One region of the Bradyrhizobium oligotrophicum S58 genome, then DNA from elsewhere that is predicted to be linked to it. Evidence: predicted binding sites of a transcription regulator. Region 1 holds the regulator's gene; each other region holds the start of a gene.
What was found. Region 1 encodes LexA, which represses DNA repair genes until DNA is damaged. Its sites were predicted from a motif close to TGTTCNNNNTGTGTTCNG; they were not measured.
Positions count from the first base shown of each region.

Region 1 (5,576 bases):
GGTCGACATCGTCAGGGGCAACGCCCGCGGCCCGCAGCCGATCGAGAAACGGCTCGTTCAAGCGATGCAGAACTGCCGCGCCGGGCCGCTCCTTGTCGTTTCCTGTCGCTGTATCGATAAGGACCACTCGCTCCGGCGTCTGCACCAGCCAGCTATGGATGCTCAGGCGCAACGCGCCGGTCCGCGGATCGACTGATCCAGGCCCAAACCGGCCGCGCTCCCGCGCGATGCTGGCGGGGTCGATGCTGGGGAAGAGAAACTCACCTTCGACGGCATCGAGGCCGATCTCGAAGATCTTGGTGATGGTGGCGTCCCCGACGCGATGGGTCGTGCTGTCTTGCATGCTTGCTGCCTCGATCCGACGATGATCTTGTCTGGGTCGAGATCTAGGACTAGGTCTTACATTCCTCAAATCGATCCAACTCATGCAGTCCATCGACCACTTCGATCTTCGCTCCTTCGACCTCAACCTGCTGGTCGCGTTCGACGCGCTGATGCAGGAACGCAGCGTCACGCGCGCCGCCGCGCGCCTCAAGGTGGGGCAGCCGGCGATGAGCCATTCGCTGTCGACGCTTCGCGTACTGCTGCAGGATGAGCTGTTCGTCCGCGTCGGCACCGTGATGCAGCCGACGCCACGCGCCGCGGTGCTTGCCGGGCCGGTTCGTGCTGCGCTGGGACAGATGCAGGCCGCGTTGCACGCCACACCGGAGTTCGACCCGGCGACGGAGCAGCGTACCGTCCGATTGGGATTTTCCAGCGAAGTGGAGCTGCTGCTGATCCCCGAACTCACGGCGGTGCTGCGCCGCTCGGCGCCCGGCTTGCGGCTTCTCAGCCGACCGACGGAGCGCAACGAGGCGCACCGGCTGCTCGACGAGGGTGCGCTGGATGTCGCGGTCGGCTGCTTCGAGGCGGTCGCACAGCGGCACAGATCCCAGTTCCTGTTCGAGCAGGCGCTGAGCTGCGTCTACAATCCCAAGCACATCGCGCTGAAGACGCCGATCAGCCTGGCCGACTACCTGTCGCTTCCGCACGCGCTGGTGACGCTGACAAACAGCCTGCAGGGCTGCCTGGAGGCGGCGCTGGATGAGATCGAGACGGAGCTCAACGTCGTGTCGGCCTCTTCGGAATTCCTGAGCGTGCTCGCCACCGTGGCCGCCTCACCGGTGATCACGACGATCCCGACTCGGATGGCGAGGCTCTACGGGCCGCGCTTCGGGCTGACGCTCTGTCCCACCCCGTTGAAGCTGCGGCTGCCGGCGGTTTCGATGGTCTGGCCGCTGCAGCTCGATCGTGATGCGGCCTCGGTCTGGCTGCGAAACACGATCGCCGATATCCTGCACGCGACCGAGCGCGCTGCCTGTCGCGTCGCAGCCGAATAGCGAGGCGATGCGGGTCTCGCCTGGGGCCCTTGGCCGCGCGGTGCGCGTTCGATAGAACGCGACTCCTGCGAGGCGCACCCGCCTCCGTCCGAAGGAACTCCCATGGCCCTGATGCCGGTGTCCGATGCGTTATCCGCGGTTCTCGCCGGCGCCGAGCCGCTGGCCGAGGAGCTGGTGGCGCTGGACGAGGCTTTTCACCGGGTGCTGGCGCGCGACCTCGCGGCGCTGCGGACGCAGCCGCCCGAGGCGATGTCGGCGATGGATGGCTATGCCGTGCGCGCGGCCGATGCGGACAAGGCGCAGGCGCGGCTGAAGGTGATCGGCGAGGTCGCGGCAGGGCGGCCCTTCCACCGCACCGTGGGGGCCGGCGAGGCGGCGCGCATCTTCACCGGCGGCGTCGTGCCGGCGGGCGCCGATACGGTCGTCATCCAGGAGAACACGGTCGCCGACGGCAGCCACGTCGTGATGACCGAGGCAGCGATCAAGGGCCGGCATATCCGTCCCGCCGGCGTCGACTTCCACGAAGGCATGGTGCTGCTCAAGCAGGGCCGCCGGCTCAGCGACCGCGATTTGTCGCTGGCCGCGAGCATGAATCATCCGGTGCTGCCGGTGCGGCGGCGGCCGAAGGTGGCGCTGCTCGCCACCGGGGACGAGCTGGTGATGCCGGGATCGACGCCCGGGCCGGGCCAGATCGTCTATTCCAACGGCTATGCGCTGCGCGCGCTGGTGCGCAGCGAAGGCGCCACGCCGGTCGACCTCGGCATCGCCGCGGACACGCTGGAGGCCACCGTGGCCGGCATCCGCCGGGCGCGCGAGGCCCAGGCCGACATCCTCGTCACCACCGGCGGCGCCTCGGTCGGCGATCACGACCTGGTCAAGCAGGCGCTGGAGGCCGAGGGCGTCGAGATGGCGTTCTGGAAGATCGCGATGCGGCCGGGCAAGCCGATGATGCACGGCCGACTCGGCGGCGTCAGGGTGATCGGCCTGCCCGGCAATCCGGTGTCGTCCTATGTCTGCGCGATCCTGTTCCTGGTGCCGCTGATTCGGCGCCTGCTCGGCCGCGACGAAGCTCGGATGCCGCGCGAGACCGCCCTGCTCGGCCGCGAGCTCGGGCCCAACGACTCGCGCGAGGACTATCTGCGTGCCCGGCTCGATGAGCGCGCAGATGGTGCGCTGATCGCAACGCCGGTGACGCAGCAGGATTCGTCGCTGCTCGGGAATCTCGCGCTGTCGCAGGCTCTGGTGATCCGGCCGGCCTTTGCGCCGAAGGCGCCCGCCGGCAGCCCGTGTGAGATCCTGCGCCTGCCCGAGTGAGCGCCGAGCGAGCAGCTCCCCCCGGCAAAGCCCGGACCATTCATCATATTTTTAGGATTGCGGAACACACATCGAACAGATAGTGTCCGTTCATGATTTGTTTTTAGTATGTTGCGGGCGCCGCGAATTACCGATCGTCCGATTGCCCTGCGCTCCCGGAATCTCTTCACGGATTCGGAGCTCTCGGATTTGGACGACGACAAACTGGGGACCAGGACGAGATGCTGACGCGCAAACAGTACGAACTTCTGCGGTTCATCAACGAACGGCTCAAGGAAGCCGGCGTGCCGCCGTCCTTCGACGAGATGAAGGATGCGCTCGACCTGCGCTCGAAGTCCGGCATTCACCGCCTGATCACCGCGCTGGAAGAACGCGGCTTCATCCGCCGCCTGCCGAACCGGGCCCGCGCGATCGAGGTGATCAAGCTGCCCGAGCTGTCGCAGGCCGCCAACAACCGCCGCGGCTTCACGCCGTCGGTGATCGAGGGCAATCTCGGCAAGGTGCGCAGCTCGACGCCGGCGCTCGACGATGGCGAGCGCCCGGTCGCGGTGCCGGTGATGGGCCGCATCGCCGCGGGTACCCCGATCGAGGCGCTGCAGACGCGCAGCCATACGATCAGCGTGCCGGCCGACATGCTCGGCTCCGGTGATCACTACGCGCTCGAGGTGCGCGGCGATTCGATGGTCGATGCCGGCATCCTCGACGGCGACATGGCGCTGATCCAGCGCAACGAGACCGCCGACACCGGCGACATCGTGGTGGCGCTGATCGACGACGAGGAGGCGACGTTGAAGCGCTTCCGCCGCCGCGGCGCGTCGATCGCGCTGGAGCCGGCCAATACCGCCTATGAGGTGCGCATCCTGCCGCCCAACCGGGTGAAGATCCAGGGCAAGCTGGTCGGCCTCTATCGCAAGTACTGACCGCAGTGACTGAGCGCGCGCCTCACCACGGGCGTGCGCGGTATGCGGCAACGACCGAGCTGTCGTCGTTGCAGATCGGCGGTGTTTGCAGCCCTGTGCGGATTGCAGCGTAGCAGCATGTCAGCGCTGGCTTCGTCGATTTGACGCGAATGCACCTCATGATGTGCAGCGCGGCATGCTCAAACGCTTGTGATCGCGCGCAGGCACACGCGGTGCAGATCAGCGCAGAATTGCCGTGAAGCGCGCGCTAACATCACCGTCGATGTCCACTCTGATAGAGGCCTGCGCCTGTCCGGGGGGAGCGTGGGTCGGCTATCTCTCAACGAGGAGCGATCCGATGTGTGACTACAGCCTCCATGCCGTTGCGTCCCGCCCAGCCAAAGTCGGCGAGACGCTGATCTCGATGACGTTCCGCGGCACCGCGACCCGCGGCTTCGCTCTCGAAAGCGAGCCCAACGTCGCGGTCTGCATGCTGCCCGGCACCGAGCTCGCCTTCGCCGAGGACGTCCGCTACGACAGCCGCTGGCTCTGGACCCGGACGATCCGCGAGCGCGTCGCCAAGTTCAACACCATCGAGAAGCACGTCCCCGATCGCCATCACGACGCCATCGAGTTCGCCGACGGCCGCCACGTGCTGGTGACCCAGCTCTGCGAAGGCCAGCGCGTCACCGTGCTGCAATTGCCGGTGAGCAAGCAGCCAGGCGAGCGCCGCCCCGGCATGGCCGAGGAGAGTCCGACAAGCGAGACCACGCCGATACGCCGCATCAGCATCACCTGAGCGCCTGCAGGTTGGACGTCTGCGTCTCTGTCGTTGGTGAGAGACCTGTTCGTACGAGATCCGCGGTGAGAGACTTTGCGCAGGCCGACGCGAAGTCCTCGCGCTCGGACTTGGCAGTCGGACTTGGCAGTCGGACTTGGCAGTCGGACTTGGCAGTCGGACTTGGCAGTCGAATTAACTGGATGGCATCGCATCACGCGAGAACGACGTCTTGCAGGAACGACATCCCTCGGCCGGCATTGTGTGTGCCGGGGGTGTTTCTCATCGTGGTCGACAAGATCGATTGGAACAAGGCCGGCCGGCTCACCGAGCCCGGCCGCTACATGCTTGCGTTCGGATGGCTGACGGTCACGGCCGATGACGTTGCGATCTGGCAGCGATATCCCGCCGCCTCGTTCACGCTGGTCGAGGTGGCCTCGCCGTTCGATGGAGCGGATCGCAGCGAGTATCATCTCGGCACGTTCGAACTCCCCGGCGCTCAATCCTCCGCACCCTGCTCCGTCTCCGGCGGTGTCGCGTCCTGAACGCGCGACGCCGGCGGGCGCGGCGTCAGTGTCGTCTCGAAGTCGCCGGCCTCGGCAGGAGCCGGCCACCACGGGCGGTCGGTTGCGCTCGTCCGGACCGGTGTGACCGCGAAGCCCTTGCCTTGCTGCACCAACATCAAGGCGCCCTGCCGCTGCACGCGCTGGCGATCGACGACGGCGGCGGCGCAGGACGATGGCGCGGCGCGCGTGGTCACGACCAGCGTGGCGCGGGCGCAATCATCGGCCAGCGCATCGGCGCGCAGTGCCATCGCGACGAGACGGCCGTCGGCCAGCGCCAGCACGCAACCGGCCTCGTCGCAGGACACGCCGTCGCCGAGCGACGAGTCCGCCGGCAGGCGCGCGTCGGCATCCGCCGCGAGCCATTCCCGGGTGGCGAACACGTCCTTGCCGGTGCGCATCACGTGCAGCCGCCCATCGCGGCCACGCACGGCGACGGCGCGTCCGTCGCCGGAAACGAGGATGTCCGGCAGCGGCGTCGCGACCGCCCACATGGTGGCCGCCACCAGCACGACGGCGCCCGACCAGCGCAGCGGCGTCCGCAGCAGGCCGATCAGGAGAAGCCCGAGACTGGCCGCGATCAGCGGGCCGATGCCGAAGGCGGCGATGCGCCCGACCGCGCCGGGCAGCGCCGCCACCCAGC
Region 1 is NC_020453.1:4,010,213-4,015,788, reverse strand. Features, by position in the region: gene S58_RS17195 (MBL fold metallo-hydrolase) at 1-343, opposite strand, end outside; gene S58_RS17190 (LysR family transcriptional regulator) at 426-1,379, shown strand; gene S58_RS17185 (molybdopterin molybdotransferase MoeA) at 1,482-2,693, shown strand; gene lexA (transcriptional repressor LexA) at 2,915-3,613, shown strand; gene S58_RS17175 (hypothetical protein) at 3,951-4,391, shown strand; gene S58_RS17170 (hypothetical protein) at 4,658-4,915, shown strand; partial or broken gene S58_RS17165 (ComEC/Rec2 family competence protein) at 4,870-5,576, opposite strand, start outside.

Region 2 (5,576 bases), 590 kb from region 1:
TCGCCGTGGTGGCGACGGCGTGGCTGCAGGACCAGCTGCCGAAGCTGAACGCGTCGTTGAAGTTCACGCTGTGGCCGCACACCTTCGCCGCTCCGACGATGTGGACCGCCGGGTTCGCGACGGCGTTCGCGAAGAATTTCACCTATTACGCGGCCGTCAACGGCAACGACATCGTGCCGATGGGCTGGGCCAATCTGACCGGGATTCTCGGCACCTATTCGCCGCCGGGTCCGGTCCTGAAGGACACCAACTACTATTCGATCTATCTGCCGCTCGAGCTCCTCAGCGCGACGATCCCGACCTATACGTCGATCGTGCCGAGCAATCCGGACCTGTTCACCGTTGCGCCGATCGCGGAGGCGAACGACTCCTGGACCGCCGAGGCCGGCTACATGCATTCGATGCAGCTGCAGTATTTCCCGCACGCCACCGGCACGAAGGCGCCGCCGCTGCCCGGCGTCACCAAGACCGGCGTAGCCCGGCCGCGCGCGGTCGCGGCGTGAGCTCCTGAGCCGGATCGTTTTCTCATCCGAGCTGGACTTGCAGGCCCGCCTTCAGCGGGTCTGCAAGGGGCTTTCGGAATGCGCCGATCAACATTTCATCACGGCAATTGTGAGCGTGCGTTGCAGGAACGGTTGCCGCAGTGCGGTGGTTGACCCCGCACAGAAGCAAGGAGACTCCCATGCAACGCACGATCAAGATGGCAGCGCTGACTGCCGCAACGCTGGTGCTCGGCACCGCCGCCGCATCCGCGCAGGGCTATGCCCGCTATGGCGACTCGATGGCCTGGGTGCCGCCGGCGCAGGCTTACGATTCCGAGCCTGTCTATGACGCCGCGCCGTCGCCGATGTACAGGCCGGGCCCGGTGACCTGGGGCCGCGGCTACAACGGCACCAATCATCCCACCCCGAGCTCGACCCAAGGCGATGTCGGCCCGCAGGGCAACAATAACGGTACGCTGACCGGCGTCTATCGGCAGTGGTAATTGCCGTCACGCGGATCGCGTGAGTCGATCAAACCCGTCGCTCGCACCCGAGCGGCGGGTTTGCCATGTCTTGAATGCACGCCACGTCTGCAGCAGTGGCTCGGCGGATCACCGGCTCGCGGACAAGTGAGCGGTGCGTTGTGTCGCACAGTTCCTGGCGTGAGCCGCGGAACCGGCGAGCTGTCCGTGTTGTTTGTCGCTCGAGAATTACGAACGAAAGAGCCGCGTAGCCCGGATGAGCGCAGCGATATCCGGGATCGTCGCCAAAGTTGGTGGTGAACCCGGATATCGCTGCGCTCATCCGGGCTACAATGTTACTCCGCCGCCTCGCTGGCCGCGCCGCGGGTGCGCTTCTTCGGCTTGGCGGACTTCTCCAGCACCGGCTTCAGGAACTGGCCCGTGTAGCTGCGCGGGGCCTTGACGATGTCCTCCGGCGGGCCCCAGGCGACGATCTCGCCGCCGCCGTCGCCGCCTTCGGGGCCGAGGTCGATGACCCAGTCGGCGGTCTTGATGACCTCGAGATTGTGCTCGATGACCACGACCGTGTTGCCCTGCGCGACCAGCTCGTGCAGCACCTCCAGCAGCTTCTTGACGTCGTGGAAGTGCAGGCCGGTGGTCGGCTCGTCCAGGATGTAGAGCGTGCGCCCCGTGGCGCGCTTGGACAGCTCCTTGGCGAGCTTGACACGCTGCGCCTCGCCGCCGGAGAGCGTGGTGGCCTGCTGTCCGACATGGATGTAGTCGAGGCCGACGCGGCGCAGGGTCTCGAAGGTGTCGCGCACGCGCGGCACCGCCTTGAAGAACTCGGCGGCCTCCTCGACGGTCATGTCGAGCACGTCGGCGATCGACTTGCCCTTGAACAGCACGTCGAGCGTCTCGCGGTTGTAGCGCTTGCCCTTGCAGACGTCGCAGGTGACGTAGACGTCGGGCAGGAAGTGCATCTCGATCTTGATGACGCCGTCGCCCTGGCAGGCCTCGCAGCGGCCGCCCTTTACGTTGAACGAGAACCGGCCGGGCTCATAGCCGCGCGCCTTGGATTCGGGCAGGCCGGCGAACCATTCGCGGATCGGCGTGAACGCGCCGGTATAGGTCGCGGGGTTGGAGCGCGGGGTGCGGCCGATCGGCGACTGGTCGATGTCGATGATCTTGTCGATATGCTCGAGGCCCTCGATGCGGTCGTGCGGTGCGGCGCCTTCGCTGGCGCCGTTGAGCTTGCGCGCGATCGCCTTGTAGAGCGTGTCGATCAGCAGCGTCGACTTGCCGCCGCCGGAGACGCCGGTGATCGCCGTGAACAGGCCGAGCGGAATCTCGGCCGAGACGTTCTTGAGATTGTTGCCACGGGCGTTGACGACCTTGATGGTGCGGCGATGGTTCGGCGGCCGCCGCTCCGGGACCTCGACCTCGAGCTCGCCGGTGAGATATTTGCCGGTCAGCGAGGCCGGATTGCGCATGATCTCGGCCGGCGTGCCCTCGGCGACGATGTGGCCGCCATGGGTGCCGGCGCCGGGGCCGATGTCGAGCACGTAGTCGGCCAGCCGAATGGCATCCTCGTCATGTTCGACCACGATCACGGTGTTGCCGAGGTCGCGCAGCCGCTTCAGGGTATCGAGCAGGCGGGCGTTGTCGCGCTGGTGCAAGCCGATCGACGGCTCGTCGAGCACATAGAGCACGCCCGTGAGACCCGAGCCGATCTGCGAGGCCAGGCGGATGCGCTGGCTCTCGCCGCCGGAGAGGGTGCCGGAGGAGCGCGCCAGGGTCAGGTAGTTCAGGCCGACATCGAGCAGGAAGGTCAGGCGGTCACGAATCTCCTTCAGGATGCGCGTGGCGATCTCCGTCTGCTGCGCATTGAGCTGCTTCGGCACCTCGGCGAACCATTCGCCGGCGGCCTTGACGCTGAGATCAGAGATCTCGCCGATGTGCTTGCCGGCGACCTTGACGCACAGCGCCTCGGGCTTCAGCCGGAAGCCCTTGCAGCCGGCGCAGGGCACGTCGTTGAAATACTTGCCGAGCTCCTCGCGCGCCCATTCGCTCTCGGTCTCGCGGAAGCGGCGCTCGATGTTGGTGATGACGCCCTCGAACGGCTTCTTGGTGTCGTAGGCGCGGACGCCGTCCTCATAGGTGAACTTGATCTCGTCGTCGCCGGAGCCGTGCAGCAGCGCGTTCTGCGTCTTCTTCGGCAGGTCCTTCCACTTGGTGTCCAGGGTGAACTTGTAGAACTTGCCGAGCGCGGTCAGCGTCTGCAAATAATAGGGCGAGGACGACTTGGCCCAGGGCGCGATCGCGCCCTTGCGTAGCGTGGCGTCCTTGTCGGGGATGACGAGGTCGGCGTCGACATGCTGCTCGACGCCGAGCCCGCCGCATTCCGGACAGGCGCCATAGGGGTTGTTGAACGAGAACAGCCGCGGCTCGATCTCGGGAATGGTGAAGCCGGAGACAGGGCAGGCGAATTTCTCCGAGAACAGGATTCGCTCGGGCCCGCTCTTGTCGTGGATCTTTGCGGTCTTCTTCTTCTCTTTCTCCTCCGCTGGCGCGGCGGAAGCGGGAGCATCGGCAAACTCGATCACGGCGAGCCCCTCGGCGAGCTTCAGCGCGGTCTCGAAGCTCTCCGCGAGGCGCTGGCCGATGTCGGAGCGCACGACGATGCGGTCGACGACGACGTCGATGTCGTGCGGGAATTTCTTGTCGAGGGTGGGCGCCTCGGCGAGCTCATGGAAGGTGCCGTCGATCTTGACGCGCTGAAAGCCCTTCTTGAGGTATTCGGCGAGCTCTTTCTTGTACTCGCCCTTGCGGCCGCGCACGACCGGCGCCAGCAGATAGAGGCGGGTGCCCTCGGTCATCGCCAGCACGCGGTCGACCATCTGCGACACGGTCTGGCTCTCGATCGGCAGCCCCGTGGCCGGCGAGTAGGGCACGCCGACGCGCGCCCACAACAGGCGCATGTAGTCGTAGATCTCGGTGACGGTGCCGACGGTCGAGCGCGGGTTCTTCGAGGTCGTCTTCTGCTCGATCGAGATCGCCGGCGACAGGCCGTCGATCTGGTCGACGTCCGGCTTCTGCATCATCTCCAGGAACTGGCGCGCGTACGCCGACAGCGATTCGACGTAGCGGCGCTGGCCCTCTGCATAGATCGTGTCGAAGGCGAGCGAGGATTTGCCGGAGCCGGAGAGCCCGGTGAACACGACCAGCCGGTCGCGTGGGATCTCGACGTCGATGTTCTTGAGATTGTGCTCGCGGGCGCCGCGGATGGTGATGGCCCGCAGGCTCGACGAATTGGCTTGCGCGCGCTGCTTGGCCTTGATCACTTCATCCATGACGATCGTCCCACGGCGCGGCATCACGCCATCGTTACAGGCGCGTTCTGCCGGAAGCCGGCCATCGGACGCCAGAGGGGAAAGGTATCGTCGGAACGTAGGAAGAACGGGCGCGGATTTCCAGTGCCGTCAGCGAATCATCAACAATGCGTTCGGGGAATGGCAGCGAATGGCAGGAGGGCGACTGGTTCCGCGATGCAGCCTGCTTGATTCCGCAAAGAAAAAGCCTCCGCTCTGGCAGAGCGGAGGCTGTGTGCGTTGGCCCGGAGGCGTCGATCTTAGAAGTGGTAGTTCACGCCGACCTGAACCGAGTGCAGGTTCAGGGTGCCCGAGGCGATGTTGTTCACGAAGTAGTTCTCGCTGCCGAGGCTCTTGTACAGGTATTCACCCTTCAGCGACCACTGCGGCGCGAACATGTATTCGAGGCCAGCACCAACGGTCCAGCCGCTGTGGAACTTGGTGTCGGAAACCGAGGCGCCGAGGAACGTGTTGGTCAGCTTGTTCTCAGCCCAGGCGTAACCACCGGTGGCGTACATCAGGGTCGGACCGAAGGCGTAGCCGATGCGGCCACGAACGCTGCCGGTGTCCTGAATCTTGGTGTTGAAGGTGCCCAGGAAGCCCGGGATCACGCCTTCGCCGCTCTTGATGCTCGCCCAGGCGGCGTCCGCCTCGAGACCGAACACGAGAGCGCCCTGCTGCCAGTTGTAGCCGATGGTGCCGCCGGCGAGGCCGCCGTCCGGACCGTTGTCTTCAACCGTGGCATAACCGCCCATGGCGCCGATGTAGAAACCGGCCCAGGTCGGGAGCGGCGCGGCAACCGGCGCCTTGGTGTAGGGACGCGCAGCAAGATCGGCAGCGGCAGCGGGAGCGGCCAAGGCGGCCAGGGCCACGGTCGCAAGCAGGATCTTCTTCATTCTTCTTCTCTCCAGTTTAGTCCTAGCAGTCCGCGTCGCACCGAAGTTCTTACGCACGAAACAGACTCACCCGTTCAAGTTGACGGTCCCCCTATAGCCCGGTTCCGCGCAGATTGCCGTCACCTCAAAGCCACACCCGCGACGAAACCGGGGATCTACGGGCAACGGCAGAAAGCCTTTGTCGCTCAAATGCTTGGGTTCCGCCTGTCACGCAAAGCCAACAGTGTCCGCAGCGCAACAAAAAAGGCCGGCTTGCGCCGGCCTTTGAATGTTCGGGTTGTGGAACTGGTCAGTATTTGGCGATGACCGGGCCACCGAAACGATAGTTCAGGCGGGCGGTGAACAGGTCGACGTCCTGCTTGATATTGT
Region 2 is NC_020453.1:4,599,914-4,605,489, reverse strand. Features, by position in the region: gene S58_RS19725 (lipase family protein) at 1-503, shown strand, start outside; gene S58_RS19720 (hypothetical protein) at 683-985, shown strand; gene uvrA (excinuclease ABC subunit UvrA) at 1,300-4,293, opposite strand; gene S58_RS19710 (outer membrane protein) at 4,572-5,207, opposite strand; gene S58_RS19705 (outer membrane protein) at 5,497-5,576, opposite strand, start outside.
Region 2: the regulator LexA is predicted to act here: its motif matches at 4,385-4,402, upstream of uvrA (excinuclease ABC subunit UvrA).

Region 3 (5,576 bases), 3.8 Mb from region 1:
GAGGCCGGGGAGGACGAGGACGACGAGGAGGAGGAGCCGGCCCCGAAGGCGCGCAAGAAGCCGGCGCCCAAGACTCCGCCGCGCAAGTCCAACGACAAATACGACCTGCCCTCGGTGTCGATGCTGGCGGCGCCGAAATCCTCCGATCGGCAGCCGTTGTCGAAGAGCGAGCTCGAGGCCAATTCGCGCGCGCTGGAAGGCGTGCTGCAGGATTTCGGCGTCCGCGGCGAGATCGTCAAGGCGCATCCCGGCCCGGTCGTCACCCTGTACGAGCTGGAGCCGGCGCCCGGCATCAAGTCGTCGCGCGTGATCGGCCTCTCCGACGACATCGCGCGCTCGATGAGCGCGCTGTCGGCGCGCGTCGCCGTCGTGCCCGGCCGCAACGCCATCGGCATCGAGCTGCCCAACGCGCATCGCGAGAAGGTTTACTTGCGCGAGCTGCTGGTGGCCAAGGAGGCGACCGAGAGCGTCGCCAAGCTGCCGCTCTGCCTCGGCAAGAACATCGGCGGCGAGTCCATCATCATCGATCTCGCCCGCACGCCGCACATGCTGATCGCCGGCACCACCGGCTCGGGCAAGTCGGTCGCGATCAACACCATGATCCTGAGCCTGGTCTATCGGCTCCGGCCGGACCAGTGCCGCCTCATCATGGTCGATCCGAAGATGCTCGAACTCTCGGTCTATGACGGCATTCCGCATCTTCTCACGCCGGTCGTCACCGATCCGAAGAAGGCCGTCGTCGCGCTGAAATGGGCCGTGCGCGAGATGGAAGAGCGCTACAAGAAGATGGCCAAGCTCGGCGTCCGCAACATCGACGGCTACAACGCCCGCCTCGGCGAAGCTCGCAACAAGGGCGAGGAGCTGACGCGCACCGTTCACACCGGATTCGACAAGGAGAGCGGCAAGGCGATCTACGAGGAGGAGAAGCTCGACCTCGACCCCCTGCCCTACATCGTCATCATCGTCGACGAGATGGCCGACCTGATGATGGTCGCCGGCAAGGACATCGAAGGCACGGTGCAGCGCCTCGCCCAGATGGCGCGCGCCGCCGGCCTGCACGTGATCCTGGCGACGCAGCGTCCGTCGGTCGACGTCATCACCGGCACCATCAAGGCGAACTTCCCGACCCGCATCTCCTTCCAGGTCACGTCCAAGATCGACAGCCGCACCATCCTCGGAGAAATGGGCGCCGAGCAGCTGCTCGGCCAGGGCGACATGCTCTACATGGCCGGCGGCGGCCGCATCAGCCGCGTCCACGGTCCGTTCTGCTCCGACGAGGAGGTCGAAAAGGTCGTCCGTCATCTCAAGGCGCAGGGCTCGCCGGAATATCTCGAGGCGGTCACCGCCGAGGAACCGAGCGAGGAGGACGGCGCCGTATTCGACGCCACCGGCATGGGGGGTGGCGGCGGTGGCGACGACCTGTTCTCCCAGGCGGTTGCCGTGGTCAAACGCGACCGCAAGGCGTCCACCAGCTACATTCAACGGCGGCTGCAGATCGGCTATAACAAGGCTGCTTCGCTGATGGAGCGGATGGAACAGGAAGGCATCGTCGGCCAGGCCAACCACGCCGGCAAGCGCGAGATCCTGGTGCCCGAGGAAGAAGGCGGGTTCTGACCGCCCGCTTGGTCCCAGATCTGCCGTTTCCGTGTCGTATCTTCACGCAATTACGATCACGCCGCCCGACCGAACCGAGATAGAAACGCGTAAAACTCAGGACGTCGTTTTGAAAAGCCCCTTGTTGAACAGCCCCATTTCACCTTCCGCGGCCCCGCACGGGCGCCGCATGTCAGCCTGGATGGCGGCATGCGCCGTGACGGCCTGCGCGCTGACGGTTGCCGCCAGCCACGCTGCCGCCCAGACCACGCCGTCTGCCAAATCAGCACCGAAAGGCGGCGCCCAGCTCAGCGCCTCCGAGCAGCGCGGCCAGAGCGCGGCGACGACCCAGACCGTGCCGCCCAATCCGATCATTCCCGATCCCCGGCGCAACGTGCCGGCGAGCATCTTCACCTCGTTCGACGCCAACCAGAAGGCGCAGGCCGCCAAGGTCAGCGCCTATCTGTCGTCACTGCAGACGCTGGTTGGAAACTTCGTCCAGGTTGGTCCCGACGGCAGCAAGACCAAGGGCGATTTCTACATCCAGAAGCCGGGCAAGGTGCGCTTCGAATATGAACCGCCGACGCCGATCGACATCATCGCCGACGGCTCCTCGCTGGTCGTGCGCGACCGCAAGCTCGCCACCCAGGACGTCTATCCGCTGTCGCAGACGCCGCTGCGCTACCTGCTGTCGGACCGCATCGACCTGCTCAAGGACACCAACGTGATCGCGGTCGCGGCCGACGACCTCTACGTCACGATCACGATCGAGGAGAAGCAGGCGCTGATCGGCACCAGCCGGCTGATGCTGATGCTCGGCGCCAAGGACGGCCAGCTCAAGCAGTGGACCGTGACCGACCCGCAGGGCTACGACACCACGATCGCGGTCTACAATCTCGATACGACCAAGAAGCTCGATCCGGCGATGTTCAAGATCGACTTCACGAACTACGGCACGCCGCCGGGCTGACGGCCCTCCCCGCGCTCAGCTCGATTCGAGCCCGCGGACCTTCCATTGCGCTTCCGACAGCGCGAGCTTCTCGAAGCGTTTGCGCGCCTCCTCGACGTCGTCCGCCGGGATCGCGTCGCAGCCGGGACGGCCGCGCAGGATCATGGCGGTCGTCGCCCAGCTCAGCCGGGCCGCCTTGCAGGCCAGCAGCAGATCGCTCAGCCGATCGTCGTCCATCAGCGATTCGATGGTTTCGATGGAGACGACGCAGAGCAGCGCCAGCGCCGCGATCACGGAAGGGAATTCACCGGTGACGCAGAAGCGGTTGACCGCGGAATCGCCGAGCTTGCCGGTGCGATTGAGCGCGGCGACCTCGGTCTTGACCTGCTGATAGTCCCACATCGCGCGCATGGCGGCGCCGGACGACCGCGTCGGCGTCGCCTGCAGGGTGGCGCGGGTCGCCGGCGGCGCCGCCTTGATGAAGCGGGCGCGGGCGCCTTCGCTGGCGGCGGCGACGAAAGCGCGCGAGAGCTTCGCCGGCAGATCGGTGCGCAGCGCGAGCTTTTCGGCGAGATCCTCGTCGCGCTCGGCGATCTTGAACAGGCTGCGGTAGCCGTCCTCGGACAGGCGCGCGGAGAGGTTCTGCACCAGCGCCATGCGCACGGCGGGGAAGCCGCGCGCAATCAGCAGCGTCGTCAGGGTCTCGCCGATTCCCCGGCGGCTGGCGAGCGCAACGAGATGCCCCGGACTGCCGCTCCGGATGAACTCGGCGCAATCGCGCTCGGTCAGCACCAAGGCCTTGGCCAGCATCGGCCCGGCGACACGCAATTCTGGATGGACGGCGAGCAGTCGCGCGGTCCCGTAGGGCGCACGCTCGACACGGGCCAAGGCCGCGCTGAACTCGGCCAGCACCTCGGTCGCGACCTGCGGCATCAGCCGCGCGAACATCTGGTCATAGAGATCGAGCTGCTCGTCGGACGCCGGCCGCGGACCAGCCAGGAACAGGCTCGTGGTCCGGCGCAGCATGTCGGTGGCAAGCTCGGACACCGTCCTCGCCTCGGCGGCGGGCGTCTTGACGGTGGGAGCGGCCGAAGGCGCTGGGGGCATCGCACGTCTCTCGTTGGCGGCGTCCCTTCGGTTCTGACGGGGCGCGTGTCGATCATGATTTCCGGAAGAATGCGAACACCGGCCTAAAGGGGCGTTAAGCTCAGGGGCGGGTCCGACGGCGGACGCGGACCGTCGTTAATGGATTGCGCCTCGCGCCGGCGGCGGCATGTTCCTGTATTGTTCTTGCGGATGGAGCCCGCTTCCGCTAGCTTCGCCAGCGGGAGGGGCACCATGGTCCAGCGCGTTTCTACCGTCGCCTTTGAAGGGATCGAGGCCCGCGCGGTCGACGTCCAGGTCCAGGTCGCGCCCGGCCTGCCGGCGTTCGCGATCGTTGGTCTCCCGGACAAGGCGGTGTCGGAGGCACGCGAGCGGGTGCGCTCGGCGCTGATCGCGTCAGGGCTGGCGCTGCCGGCACGGCGCATCACCGTCAACCTGGCGCCAGCCGACGTCCCGAAGGAAGGCAGCCACTACGACCTGCCGATCGCGCTCGGCCTGATGGCCGCCATCGGCGCCATCCCGCCGGATGCGCTCAGCGGCTTCACCGTGCTCGGCGAGCTCGGGCTCGACGGCTCGATCGCGCCGGTCGCCGGCGTGCTGCCGGCCGCGATCGGCGCCAATTCGCGCGAGGAAGGCCTGATCTGCCCGGCCGCCTGCGGCGCCGAAGCGGCATGGGCCAGCCCCGAGCTGCAGATCATCGCGGCGACCTCGCTGATCCAAATCGCCAATCATTTCAAGGGCACGCAGGTGCTGTCGCGGCCGCAACCGAAAATCCAGGAGGCGCCCGCGAGCCTGCTCGACCTGCGCGACATCAAGGGCCAGGAGAGCGGCAAGCGCGCGCTCGAGATCGCCGCCGCCGGCGGGCATCATCTGCTGATGATCGGCTCGCCCGGCGCCGGCAAGTCGATGCTGGCGGCGCGGCTGCCCTCGATCCTGCCGCCGCTGTCGCCGGCGGAGCTGTTGGAAGTCTCGATGATCGCCTCGGTCGCCGGCGAGATCGAAGGCGGGGCGCTGACGAACAGACGGCCGTTTCGCAGCCCGCATCACTCGGCCAGCATGGCGGCGCTGACCGGCGGCGGCCTGCGCGCCCGGCCCGGCGAGATCTCGCTGGCGCATCAGGGCGTGCTGTTTCTCGACGAGCTGCCGGAGTTCGACCCGCGCGTGCTCGATTCGCTGCGCCAGCCGCTGGAGAATGGCGAGGTCTCGATCTCGCGCGCCAACCACCGCGTCACCTACCCTGCCCGCTTCATGCTGGTCGCGGCGATGAATCCGTGCCGCTGCGGCAAGGCGTTCGAGCCCGGCTATGCCTGCAAGCGCGGCCGCATCGACCGCTGCACGGCGGACTACCAGATGCGGATCTCGGGCCCGCTGATGGACCGCATCGACCTGCGCATCGAGGTGCCCGCCGTCACCGCCGCCGACCTGATCCTGCCGCCGTCCAAGGAAGGCTCCGCCGAGGTTGCTGCCCGCGTCGCCACCGCGCGCGACCTGCAGCGCGCCCGCTACGCCAAAGCCGGCCTGCCGCAGGTCCGGACCAATGCCGAGGCGCCCGCCGCCGTGCTCGACGAGATCGCCAAGCTCGACGCGCCCGGCCAGAAGCTGCTGCGCGAGGCCGCCGAGACCATGCGGCTGTCCGCCCGCGGCTATCACCGCGTGCTGCGCGTCGCCCGCACGCTCGCCGATCTCGACCACACCGAGACCATCGGCCGGCTGCATCTGGCGGAGGCGCTGTCGTACCGCGCGCTGGCGGAGGACAATCGGCATGCGGCGTAAAGGCGCGCCCTCCCCTTCAACACTCTGGTAACGACTTCTCTTTACGCTCCGACAACCATAAGGCCCCGCGTTTTGTCATCAGGCCTTCCGCGTCGGTGCGTGTCATGTTGCGTTTCAAGGTCCTCGTCTCGGCCGTGCCGCTGATCGCGGCCGCGGT
Region 3 is NC_020453.1:242,334-247,909, reverse strand. Features, by position in the region: gene S58_RS01180 (DNA translocase FtsK) at 1-1,614, shown strand, start outside; gene S58_RS01175 (outer membrane lipoprotein carrier protein LolA) at 1,784-2,563, shown strand; gene S58_RS01170 (DUF2336 domain-containing protein) at 2,579-3,649, opposite strand; gene S58_RS01165 (YifB family Mg chelatase-like AAA ATPase) at 3,881-5,419, shown strand; gene S58_RS01160 (hypothetical protein) at 5,524-5,576, shown strand, end outside.
Region 3: the regulator LexA is predicted to act here: its motif matches at 3,817-3,834, upstream of S58_RS01165 (YifB family Mg chelatase-like AAA ATPase).